DNA from 3 places in the Geobacillus uzenensis genome. Region 2 is predicted to be linked to each of the others. Evidence: riboswitches for the same ligand, from Rfam matches in the RefSeq annotation. Region 2 holds a riboswitch; each other region holds the start of a gene.

Region 1 (4,212 bases), on a different contig from region 2:
AAGACGAGATGGGATGATTCTTGCTCAAACGCATCGATTTCTTCTTCTTCCGGCACGTTTTGCTCCTCGATAAAGACGAGCCGGCGGACGTGCAAAGCGTCCTCATATAAGGATCGGTCGTTTGTTGTTCCAATGGCGATGTTCATGTTATACCGTTTCCTCTCCTCCAACGACAAAGGTTTCATAGACGGTCCATGATCCGTTCTCGAGCTGGTACAGAAGATGGAACCGGTCGATCGTCTCTTCAAAATGCACGTTTTGCAGCTTCAGCTGGCTGTAGACGTCGGCATATTCCGCGCCCGGCAAATCGCGGCCGATCGTAATGTGCGGCACGAACACAAATTCCGGTTTTGCGGTGAACAAGCCGCTGTGCAGCTGCTCATGAAGGCGATCAAGCACGTCATTTGGCTCCACTTTCAAATAAATGATGTTGCTTGTCGGGTAAAACGAGCTGAATTTCGTCACTTTGATCGGAATTGGAGGTGTTTCCGCTGCGATGCGGCGCAGCTCCTTCGTCATCTCTTTCAATTGTCCCTCATCCGCTTCAAACGGATATTTCAACGTAATATGCGGCGGGATGAGGGCGTAATGGCTGTCATACCGTTTCCGGTACGAGTTGGCAAAATCTTGAATGCGCTTCGACGGAAATAATACAATGCCGTACTTCATCCCGATTTCCCTCCTTGGATGGTTGGTTTTCCATTGTTTACAGCGACAAAATAGCAGATACAGCCCTTGGCACATCAGGCTGCCAATACGTCCACGCATGGCCGCCAGCAAACTCATGGTACGTATAGGTGAACCGTTTTTCCATAAACAAGTCCCGCGCCATTCGATTTGGTGTAATAAAGTCGCGTACATGGCCGTCCGTTGTTTTCACGGCTGTTTCTTCCGTGCCGACGGAATGGTAAATCGAAAGAAGCGACGGATCGCGGAACGCGCGGATGCACGCCAGCACCGAGTCATCGATATAAGGGGACTGCATGGCGATGTTTCCAAATGTATGCGGATACAACAGACCGGCTAACAGCGAGACCGTTCCGCCGAGCGAATCGCCGATCAACGCCCGGCCTTTGCCGATTTGGTAGGTCGGCAGCTCGTCGTCCAAAAACGGAACGAGTTCATGGGCTAAAAAGCGAATGTACGCTTCGCGCTTTTGGCCCGCCGGGTGATATTTCTCGTAGCGGTCGTTCACATTCCGATACGGGATGCCGACAACGATCGTCCGGTCGATCGTTCCTTCCTCCATTAGCGTTTCGATGACGTGCTTCATTTTTCCGTACATAAAATAATCTTTGCCGTCTTGAGCGATTAGTAAAGAATATTTGTGAAGCGGAGAAAAATTGCTTGGCAAATAGACGAGCAGTTCGATTTTCTCTTGAAGTTCTCCGCTGTACAGCGCGTAATCACGCATCGTTCCTGTTGCGGCTGCCATGACCATCCTCCATGAAAACGGTAAGTTCACCTGTTATTGTAACATATTTTGGCGAAAAGATGTTAATGAAGGGCTCGAATTTTTCGTGAATTTGCCGAACATTGCCAGCGTCAAAAAAAGGACTTGCCAAAACGGCCGGAATGGGTTACATTTTTTTATAAATTAACAAAATTGAATACACGTCCTGTTCTTATCGAGAGAAGCGGAGGGAACTGGCCCTGTGAAGCTTCAGCAACCAGCCGTTTGGCGGCCAGGTGCTAAATCCAGCGAATTGAGCGCTCAATTCGGCAGATAAGAAGAAGCATGACCATGGGTATGGAAAAGTCTTCTTCTTCGAAGACTTTTTTTATTTTCCTTTGTTTAGGCGGCCGCTTCGCCGACATGTGAGGCGGGCCAAAGCCGAGGTGCTCGGTTGCCGAGACAGGCAGCAGCGCTTCGGGCGCCATGGCCGTCGGCCGTTTGACCACGAGGGAATTTTTCAGCAGAAGGAGAGAGATGAGATGGAGAAACTGGAAACGTTGTTAGCGCAAATGGGAAACCGGAGCGAAACGGCGACAGGAACGGTCAACCCGCCCGTCTATTTTTCAACTGCCTACCGCCACGCCGGCATTGGGCAGTCAACCGGGTTTGACTACATCCGCACCGGCAATCCAACGCGCAAAATCGTCGAAGAGGCGATCGCCAAGCTGGAAGGCGGTGACCAAGGCTATGCGTTCAGTTCCGGCATGGCCGCCATTCAGACGGTGCTCGCCTTGTTTGAGAGCGGAGATGAGTTTCTCGTATCGGCCGACCTTTACGGCGGCACGTACCGCCTGTTTGAGCGCGGCTGGCGCAAATACGGCCTCGGCTTTCATTACGTCGATTTTGCTGATCTCGCTGCCGTGGAAGAGAAAATCACGGAAAAAACGAAAGCCATCTTTTTGGAGACGCCGACAAATCCGTTGATGCACGAGGCGGATATTTCGGCGGTCGCCAAGCTGGCCAAACAGCATGGGCTATTGTTGATTGTCGATAACACGTTTTACACCCCGGTGCTTCAACGCCCGATCGAACAAGGGGCTGATATTGTCATTCATAGCGCGACGAAATATTTAGGCGGCCATAACGACGTCTTAGCTGGTCTGGTTGTCGCCAAGGGCGAGGAACTTTGTCAACGCTTGGCCGAGTACCATAACGCCATCGGCGCTGTTTTGTCGCCGTTTGATTCCTGGCTGCTGATCCGCGGGATGAAAACGTTGGCGCTAAGGATGCGCCAACATGAAGAAAACGCCAAACAAATCAGCGCCTTTTTGCGCGAACATGAAGATGTCACCGACGTCTTGTACCCGGGAAGAGGAGGGATGTTGTCGTTCCGGATTTCTGATGAAAAATGGGTGAACGGCTTCTTGCAAAGCTTGCGCCTCATTACGTTCGCGGAAAGCTTAGGCGGGGTTGAAAGCTTTATTACGTATCCGGCGACACAGACGCACGCTGACATTCCAGAAGACATCCGCATCCGAAACGGCGTCTGCAACCGGCTACTCCGCTTCTCGGTCGGCATTGAACACGCCGACGATTTAATCGCCGACTTGGCGCAGGCGTTCAAAAACATGAAAGAGGTGTGAGCGATGGAACGGGAATGGTCGTTTTCAACGAAACTGCTCCATAACGAATGGAAAGTCGACCGCGCAACTGGGGCGGTGAGCGTGCCGATCCAGCACGCGTCCACGTTCCATCAGTTCGATTTCGACTCGTTTGGCAAATACGACTACAGCCGCTCCGGCAACCCGACGCGCGAAGCGCTTGAGGAAACGATTGCCGCACTAGAAGGCGGCGTGCGCGGGTTCGCGTTCGCCTCCGGCATGGCCGCCATCTCCACGGCCTTTTTGCTCCTGTCCAAAGGCGACCATGTGCTTGTGACGGAAGACGTCTACGGCGGCACATACCGGATGATTACCGAAGTGTTGAGCCGCTTCGGCATCGAGCATACGTTCGTTGATATGACCGACCTCGAGGCGGTGGCGGAAAACATCCGTCCGAACACGAAAGTCATTTATATGGAAACCCCGTCCAACCCGCTGTTAAAAGTGACCGACATTCGCGCTGTCGTCGAGCTGGCGAAAGCGCATGGCTGTTTGACGTTTTTAGATAACACGTTTATGACCCCGGCGCTGCAGCGCCCGTTAGATCTCGGCGTTGACCTTGTCCTCCACAGCGCGACGAAGTTTTTAGCCGGCCATAGCGACGTCGTCGCCGGACTGGCGGTCGTAAAAGACGAGGAGCTCGGCAAACAGCTGTACAAATTGCAAAACGCCTTTGGCGCCGTCCTCGGCGTCCAAGACGCCTGGCTCGTGCTGCGCGGCATAAAAACGCTCCACGTCCGGCTGAAACAGTCGTCCGAATCAGCGGCCGCCATCGCCGCCTATTTGGCGGGCCATCCAAAGGTGGAGGCAGTGTACTACCCAGGATTGGCGCACCACCCGGGCCATGCGACCCAGCACAATCAGGCGGTGGGGTTCGGTGCTGTGCTGTCGTTCCGCCTAGCGGATGAAGAAGCAGCCCGGACGTTCGTCCGCCACGTCCGCCTGCCGGTGTTCGCCGTCAGCCTTGGCGCCGTCGAGTCGATTTTGTCGTACCCGGCGAAAATGTCGCACGCCGCCATGCCGAAAGACGAGCGGCTTCAGCGCGGCATTACCGACGGCTTGCTGCGGCTGAGCGTCGGGCTTGAGGATGTCAACGATTTGATCGCCGATTTTGAGCAGGCGCTGTCGTTTGTCAATGAGCGTCCGTCGATTTCG
Region 2 (4,212 bases):
AACAAAAACGCCGCAACGATGCCAGTCAGCACATCGCCGCTTCCCCCTTTCGCCAATGCCGGGTTGCCGGTCGCGTTCACATATTGCGCCCCGTCCGGCGCCGTGACAATCGTATACGGCCCTTTTAAGACAACATACACACCATATTCCATGGCCAATCGCTTCGATACGCCAAAGCGGTCATGCTCCACCTCGCGAACGGAACGATGGACGATGCGCGCCATCTCCCCCGGATGCGGAGTAATGACCGTCGGCGCGTTCCGTCCGCGCACCCGCTCAGCGTAATCGTCCCAAAAAAACAGAGCGTCTGCATCAATAACAAGCGGCACTGGATGGCGCACAAGTTCGCCCACTAAGCGGCGCACGCCGTCTGTCCGGCCCATTCCCGGGCCGATGGCCATCGCATCGATGTCCAGCCCGTCCCAATCGGCCGCGCCGGCAAATGCGCCATCCTCTGCCGGCCATAATCGGCACATCGCCTCCGGCACGCGATTGGCCGCCGCCTCGTACACCGTTTCCGGAACCGCCATCGTCACAAGACCAGCCCCGCTGCGAAGCGCCGCTTTCGCCGTCATCGTCACCGCCCCGCTCATCGCCTTGGATCCACCGACAATGAGCAGCTTGCCGTGCGTCCCTTTATGCGAGGACCGCGTTCGCTTTGGCATCGTCCGCACCACATCTCTCTGTTCCCACAAAAACCGGGCAGCCGCCTTCGCCTGCACCGCTGCGGGCGGAATGCCGATATCGACAACAGCGATCTCTCCGTAATAATCCGCCGCCGGAAATGTATACGCCCCAAGCTTCGGGCATTGGATCGTGAGCGTGGCATCAGCGCAAATGGCGGTGTTGACATCACCGCCGTCCGCCGGCACCCCGCTCGGCACATCGATCGCGTATACCGTTGCGGACGTGTGGTTCACTTGTTCAATGATTTCTTTGTACGGTGGGCGCACGTCTCCTTTGACGCCAATGCCAAGGAGCGCGTCAACGATGGCGTCGTAATGCGGCACGCGCGCCGCAAACACCTGTTCATTGCCCTCATAAGGCAGCCATGAATAGCCGGATCGCTCGTACACCTCAAGCGCTAGGCGCGCCGCCCCTTTCACCTTTTCTCGCGGCGGGATGAGCCAGACATCGGTTTCATAGCCATAACTTTTCAGCATGCGCGCGATGACGAACCCATCGCCGCCGTTATTGCCCGTCCCGGCGAGCACCGCGACCCTATCAGCACGCGTGATCCGCTCTTTCAGCGCCCGAAACAGCGCCTGTCCGGCGTTTTCCATCAGCGAGTCGTCGCGAATGCCGATCCGCTCCGTCACTTCTCGGTCGATGGCATACATTTCATCAGCTGTTACGATCGAAATCATGGCCATTCCCCTTTCCATTTCCAGGCTATGTTTAGTGTACAATGTTTCCAAGCAAAAGACGAGCACAAATATTTCTCTAGAAACGCAATTATGTATGCGCTTTCTAAGGAATGGGGCTATAAAATACATATTGACAACAAACAGCTGCCGCATTATGATGAATCTTGTAAAAATTACATACGGCAACCCGCTTATCAAGAGTGACCGAGGGAACAGGCCCGATGACGTCCGGCAACCTCCCCTTGAGGGAACGGTGCCAATTCCTGCAGAATGGCTTTCATTCTGAAAGATAAGTCGGAAGTTTACATACCGATGCCTCTTTCTGAATGAAAGAGGCATTTTTGTTTGCTAAATTCCGCCAATCAGCATAGGGGGAAACGGACATGATCGATATTCAAAACGTTACAAAGGTGTATACAACGAAAAAGAAACAAACGATTGCAGTGGACAACGTATCGCTGACTATTCGCGACGGTGAAATTTTTGGCATTATCGGCTACAGCGGCGCCGGAAAAAGCACGCTGTTGCGCTGCTTGAACGCCCTAGAGCGGCCCACATCCGGGCGCGTTCTCATTGATGGCATTGATTTAACGGCGTTAGATGGCAAAGAACTGCGACAAGCGCGTCAGAAAATCGGCATGATTTTCCAACACTTTTCTTTAGTCAGCTCGAAAACGGTATTTGAAAATATCGCCTTCGCCTTAAAAGCGGCCAAAAAAACGAAAGCGGACATCGAAAAACGGGTCAATGAGCTGCTTGACATGGTCGGGCTATCCGACAAGCGGGACGCCTATCCAGCGCAACTGAGCGGCGGACAAAAACAGCGCGTCGGCATCGCCCGGGCGCTCGCCAACAATCCGACCGTTCTGTTATGCGACGAAGCCACATCAGCGCTTGACCCAAGCACGACCAAATCCATTTTGGAACTACTGAAACAGATTAACCGTGAGCTCGGTATTACGATCGTCTTGATCACCCACGAAATGGAAGTGGTCAAACATATATGCGACCGCGTTGCCGTCATGCAAAACGGCAAAGTGATTGAAATCGGCACTGTGTATGATCTGTTTACCAATCCGAAAGAGGAATTGACGAAATCGTTTATCCATAGTGTCTTGCATGTTGACTTGCCTGCACATTTATGGGAAAAGCATACAGGGACGATCGTGAAAATCCAGTTCCAAGGGGAAAGCGCGACGGAAACAATTGTTTCCGATATGCTGCAGCAATTCACAGTAAAAGGAAATATTTTGCATGCTAAAATTGAGTATATTCAAGACAAACCGCTCGGTATGTTTGTGATGGAGCTGATCGGAGAAGAAGACGAAATTAGGCGGGCGATGGACTATATCGCCAACCGGACGAACGGATTGGAGGTGATTTCGCATGCTGCTTGATACATTCATAGGCTTGCTTCCGGAGTTGAATAAGGCGTTTTTCGAAACGATTTATATGGTGGCCATTTCCTTGTTCGTCGCGATCATTGTTGGGTTGCCGCTTGGCGTTTTGCTTTTTGTCACCGACCGCGGCTTGTTTTTGGAACATGCCATATTGAAATCGGTTCTTGGCTTTCTTGTCAATATGATTCGATCGATTCCGTTTATCATTTTGCTTGTCGGCCTCTTGCCGCTGACAAAGCTCATCACCGGAACTACGATCGGGCCGACGGCAGCCTCTGTTTCCTTATCGGTGGCGGCTATTCCATTTTTCGCGCGAATGGTGGAAACCTCGATGCGCGAAATTGACAAAGGCGTCATTGAAGCGGCAGTAGCGGTTGGCGCGACGCCATGGATGATCATTAAAGATGTTCTGCTCCCGGAAGCCCGGCCCGGTATTGTGCAAGGAATAACGATTACAACGATCAGTTTAGTCGGCTATTCCGCAATGGCAGGGATTGTCGGCGGCGGCGGTGTCGGCGATTTAGCCATTCGTTTCGGCTACTACCGTTATGATAATACGATCATGATCACCACCGTCGTGATTTTAATTTGTCTTGTCCAAATCGTTCAGTTTGCTGGCGACCGCATCGCCCGTCTTGTCGACAAGCGATAGGCCGCTCACTATAAAACTCACTTGTATAGGAGGACTTCATGATGAAAAAATGGTTGATGGCACTCGCATTGCTTCTTATGTTCGGCGCGCTTGCCGCCTGCGGCAACAGCAACTCCGCATCCGAGAGCAGCGCTGAACCGAAAGGGAAAAAAGTGTTGACGATCGGGGCGACTTCCGGCCCATACAGCGATATGGTCAATAAGGCGATCAAGCCCATTTTGGAGAAAAAAGGGTATGAGGTAAAGGTCGTCGAATTCAGTGATTATATCCAACCAAACTTGGCTTTAGCTAACGGCGACTTGGATGCAAACTTGTTCCAGCACAAAATTTATATGGAGAATTTTGCGAAAGAGCACAACTTAGATCTTTCCGAGGTCATCGTTGTGCCGACCGCCCCGATGGGCATTTATTCGAACAAGTTTAAAACGCTGGATGAAGTGGCCGACGGAAGTGAAATCGCCATCCCGAACGACCCAACGAACTTGGCGCGGGCGTTGTTAATTTTGCAAGATCATGGCTTAATCCAACTTGATCCGGCGGTCAATCCGCTCACAGTGTCGGAAAAAGACGTTAAGAAAAATGTAAAACATCTTCAATTTAAGCCAATTGAAGCGGGCCAACTGCCACGCACGGTCGAAAGCGTTGATTTGGCTGCCGTCCCTGGCAACTTTGCCTTAGCAGCGAAAATGGATTTAACCGACGCCTTGGCGTTGGAAAACATGCCGGATGACTACCGAAACCGCATTGTTGTCAATACAAAAGATTTGAACCAACCATTTGTCAACGATCTCAA
Region 3 (4,212 bases), on a different contig from region 2:
AAAAACCTTGCTCTTTTCTCTTCTAGTATTGCCATCCATGCAGCTTGGACAAACCGGTTTGGCTGCAGTCCGCTTCCTGTTGTTTACGAACGGCGGACAACTTTGTAAAATACAAATAGACAGACGATTTTGCATAAAGAAAGGAACGAAAGCGATGATTTATCCATACAAAGGAAAGACGCCGCACATTGCCCCGTCCGCCTTTATCGCCGATTATGTGACGATCACCGGCGATGTCACGATCGGCGAGGAGACGAGCATCTGGTTTCACACCGTCATCCGCGGCGACGTGGCGCCGACAATCATCGGCAACCGGGTCAATATTCAAGATAACTCAATTTTGCATCAAAGTCCAAACAATCCGCTCATCATTGAAGACGGCGTGACCGTCGGCCATCAAGTCATTTTGCATAGCGCCATCGTTCGCAAAAACGCCTTGATCGGCATGGGATCGATCATCCTCGATGGCGCGGAAATCGGCGAAGGCGCGTTTATCGGCGCCGGCAGCTTAGTGCCGCCCGGCAAAAAAATCCCGCCGAACGTGCTCGCCCTCGGCCGGCCGGCGAAAGTCGTCCGCGAGCTGACCGAAGACGATTTCCGTGAAATGGAACGCATCCGCCGCGAATACGTGGAAAAAGGGCAATATTACAAAGCGCTCCGGCAGCAGCGGCCCATCGAGCCGTAACGAGCGGCTGGAATGTCGGGCGTTTCCCATCGCCCTTGGCGGCCGATGACGAACCAACAGCCGAGAAACACGTCAATCACGCAGTCGTTGCCATGCCGTCATGCTCGCCTGACCAACCAATGCGAAAGCAAGCCAAAAAGAAAAAGAGGGGACGGCCGGCGATTGCCGATCACCCCCTCTTTTTTCGTTATTGTCCGTTCGCTAACGCCAACGCTTGCTCTTTCAGCACAGCCGCTTTATCGGTGCGTTCCCACGGCAAATCGACGTCCGTGCGTCCGAAATGGCCGTAAGCCGCCGTTTGTTTGTAAATCGGACGGCGCAGGTCAAGCATTTTGATGATGCCGGCCGGACGAAGGTCGAAGTTGTTGCGCACGACTTCAATCAAAATGTCTTCCGACACGTTGCCGGTGCCGAACGTATCGATCGAAATCGAAACCGGACGGGCGACACCGATGGCGTAGGCGAGCTGCACTTCGCACTTATCAGCAAGCCCGGCCGCGACAATGTTTTTCGCCACATAACGGGCCGCATATGCTGCCGAGCGGTCAACTTTCGTCGGGTCTTTGCCCGAGAACGCACCGCCGCCATGGCGGGCGTAACCGCCGTACGTGTCAACGATGATTTTCCGCCCTGTCAGCCCAGCGTCCCCTTGCGGACCGCCGATGACGAACCGGCCGGTCGGGTTGATGAAATAGTTCGTGTTCTCATCCAACAACTCCGCTGGAACCACCGGTTTGATGACGTGTTCTTTCATATCGCGTTCGATTTGATCTTGCTCAATTTCCGGATGATGCTGCGTCGAAATGACAATCGTGTCGACGCGCACCGGTTTGCCGTTTTCATCGTATTCGATCGTCACTTGCGTTTTGCCGTCCGGACGCAAATACGGCAACACGTCCGTTTTGCGCACTTCGGCCAAACGGCGCGCTAAACGGTGGGCAAGCGAAATCGGGAGCGGCATCAACTCTTCTGTTTCATTGCAGGCAAACCCAAACATAAGCCCTTGGTCGCCGGCACCGATCGCTTCAATTTCCTCGTCGGTCATCTGACCTTCGCGCGCCTCGAGCGCCCGGTCAACCCCCATCGCGATATCCGGCGACTGCTCGTCAATCGACGTCAGCACGGCGCACGTATCGGCGTCAAATCCGTATTTTGCGCGCGTATAGCCGATCTCGCGAACCGTATCGCGGACGATGCGCGGAATATCGACGTACGTCGACGTCGTAATTTCCCCGCTGACAAGCACGAGACCTGTTGTCACGCTCGTTTCACAAGCGACGCGGGCGTTCGGATCTTTTTCCAAAATGGCATCCAAAATGGCATCGGAAATTTGGTCACAAATTTTATCCGGATGTCCTTCGGTTACAGATTCTGAAGTAAACAAGCGGCGTTTGGCTGACATTCGGCTCATTTCCTCCTCTTGACGTAATGTGGCGATACGGAACTCGTTTCCCTTCGCAATATAAAAAAACCTTTCCTGTCACGGTGAGGAAAGGTCATTGCAATCGGATTGCTTCCTTTCACTCTTATCGTTCAAGGACCACGCCTTGCCACAGGTTAGCACCATTTCACATATGTAAAATTGTGACGGTTGCTGGGTTTCATCGGGCCTGTCCCTCCACCGGCTCGGGATAAGAGTATCCGTTCAATGACTTATCTTATCGCAATGGAATAAGCAAAGTCAACCGCAGAAATGAATTTTTTATTATCTGAAAAATAGGCAAAATAAGTTCAAAAAAACCTACACAATTAGTATGGACTATTAATAAAAATGTGTTATACTATTTTCAAGAGTGATTACAAAAAGAAGGCAGGTTGTGAACATGGGGATCGCAAACATGACAAATAAGCTTTCTTTGCTGCTGCAAAAACCGTACGTACATCACCAATTGTCCGTCGCTGAGCTCGTCGAAAAAGTGCTGCAACGACACGAAGGACGGCTGACGCACACCGGAGCCGTCGCCGTCACGACCGGCAAATATACCGGACGGTCGCCGAAAGACAAATATATCGTGGAAGAACCGTCGACGAAACAGACCGTTGATTGGGGAACGGTCAACCAGCCGATGGCGCCGGAAACATTTGAAAAACTGTATGATAAAGTGCTCGATTATTTAATGAGGAAAGAGGAACTGTTCGTCTTTAAAGGCTTTGCCGGCGCCGATCCGAAATCCCGGCTGCCGATTCAAGTCGTCAACGAATTCGCTTGGCACAACTTGTTCGTCCATCAGCTGTTCATCCGGCCGAGCGCTGAAGAGCTCGCCGCACATGAGCCGCAATTTACCGTCATTTGCGCGCCGAACTTTAAGGCGGACCCGGCTGTGGACGGCACGCGCTCGGAAGCGTTCATCATCATTTCCTTTGAACGCCGCGTTGTCCTAATCGGCGGGACGGAATACGCCGGTGAAATGAAAAAATCGATCTTCTCGGTGATGAACTATTTGCTGCCGGAACAAGGCATCCTGCCGATGCACTGCTCGGCCAACGTCGGCCAGGAAGGCGACGTCGCCCTCTTCTTCGGCTTGTCGGGAACCGGGAAAACGACGCTCTCGACCGACCCGAACCGCCGCTTGATCGGCGATGACGAACACGGCTGGTCGAGCCGCGGCATTTTCAATATCGAAGGCGGCTGCTATGCGAAATGCATCAACTTATCGCGCGAGAAAGAGCCGCAAATTTTTGACGCCATCGGCTTTGGCGCCGTGCTCGAAAATGTCATTCTCAACGACGCGACGCGAGTGCCGGATTACGATGACGGCACGCTGACGGAAAACACGCGCGCCGCCTACCCGCTTCAAGCGATCAAAAACATCGTCGACCCAAGCGTCGCCGGCCACCCGTCCACGATCGTGTTCCTGACGGCCGATGCGTTCGGCGTCCTGCCGCCGATCAGCAAACTGACGCGCGAACAGGCGATGTACCATTTCTTAAGCGGCTACACAAGCAAACTCGCCGGCACGGAACGCGGCGTCACCGAACCGGAAGCGACGTTCTCGACGTGCTTTGGCGCGCCGTTTTTGCCGCGCCCGGCCGTCGAGTACGCGGAAATGCTCGGACAAAAAATCGCTGAGCACAACGTCCGCGTCTTTTTGGTCAACACCGGTTGGACAGGAGGGCCGTACGGCGTCGGCAGCCGCATGAAGCTCGCCTACACCCGCGCGATGGTGCAAGCCGCCGTCGAAGGAGAGCTTGACAACGTCGAAACCGTGCAAGACCCGATCTTCGGCCTCGCCATCCCGGCGCACGTCCCCGGCGTGCCGGACGACGTCTTGCGCCCGCAAAACACATGGGCCGACAAACAAGCGTACGAACAAAAGGCGAAAGAGCTGGCGGAAAAATTCCGCGCCAACTTCCAAAAATTCGCCCACATCGATCCGTCCATCGAAAAACTCGGCGGACCGCTCGTTTAACAAGAACCCAGCCGGACAGGGAACCGTTCCCTGTCCGGCTGTTTTTTATTTCTTTCCTTTGCTTTGGACTCCGACACTGAATCCTTAAGCATTTCTGTACGTCGATCCGTTTCATTC

The links. Region 2 has a riboswitch for S-adenosylmethionine ahead of B9L21_RS08980 (methionine ABC transporter ATP-binding protein). Riboswitches for the same ligand answer to the same signal wherever they lie in the genome.
Region 1: linked by a shared signal. The riboswitch ahead of B9L21_RS05740 (methionine biosynthesis PLP-dependent protein) and the one ahead of B9L21_RS08980 (methionine ABC transporter ATP-binding protein) in region 2 are both predicted to bind S-adenosylmethionine.
Region 3: linked by a shared signal. The riboswitch ahead of metK (methionine adenosyltransferase) and the one ahead of B9L21_RS08980 (methionine ABC transporter ATP-binding protein) in region 2 are both predicted to bind S-adenosylmethionine.

The regions. Positions count from the first base shown of each region.
Region 1 is NZ_NEWL01000005.1:81,702-85,913, forward strand. Features, by position in the region: gene B9L21_RS05725 (GNAT family N-acetyltransferase) at 1-146, opposite strand, end outside; gene B9L21_RS05730 (YjcG family protein) at 148-669, opposite strand; gene B9L21_RS05735 (alpha/beta hydrolase) at 707-1,435, opposite strand; SAM riboswitch class I at 1,623-1,733, shown strand; gene B9L21_RS05740 (methionine biosynthesis PLP-dependent protein) at 1,936-3,039, shown strand; gene metC (cystathionine beta-lyase) at 3,043-4,212, shown strand, end outside.
Region 2 is NZ_NEWL01000006.1:303,245-307,456, forward strand. Features, by position in the region: gene B9L21_RS08975 (bifunctional ADP-dependent NAD(P)H-hydrate dehydratase/NAD(P)H-hydrate epimerase) at 1-1,367, opposite strand, end outside; SAM riboswitch class I at 1,556-1,663, shown strand; gene B9L21_RS08980 (methionine ABC transporter ATP-binding protein) at 1,751-2,764, shown strand; gene B9L21_RS08985 (methionine ABC transporter permease) at 2,754-3,419, shown strand; gene B9L21_RS08990 (MetQ/NlpA family ABC transporter substrate-binding protein) at 3,461-4,212, shown strand, end outside.
Region 3 is NZ_NEWL01000002.1:49,627-53,838, reverse strand. Features, by position in the region: gene B9L21_RS01800 (gamma carbonic anhydrase family protein) at 155-685, shown strand; gene metK (methionine adenosyltransferase) at 873-2,087, opposite strand; SAM riboswitch class I at 2,209-2,323, opposite strand; gene pckA (phosphoenolpyruvate carboxykinase (ATP)) at 2,509-4,095, shown strand.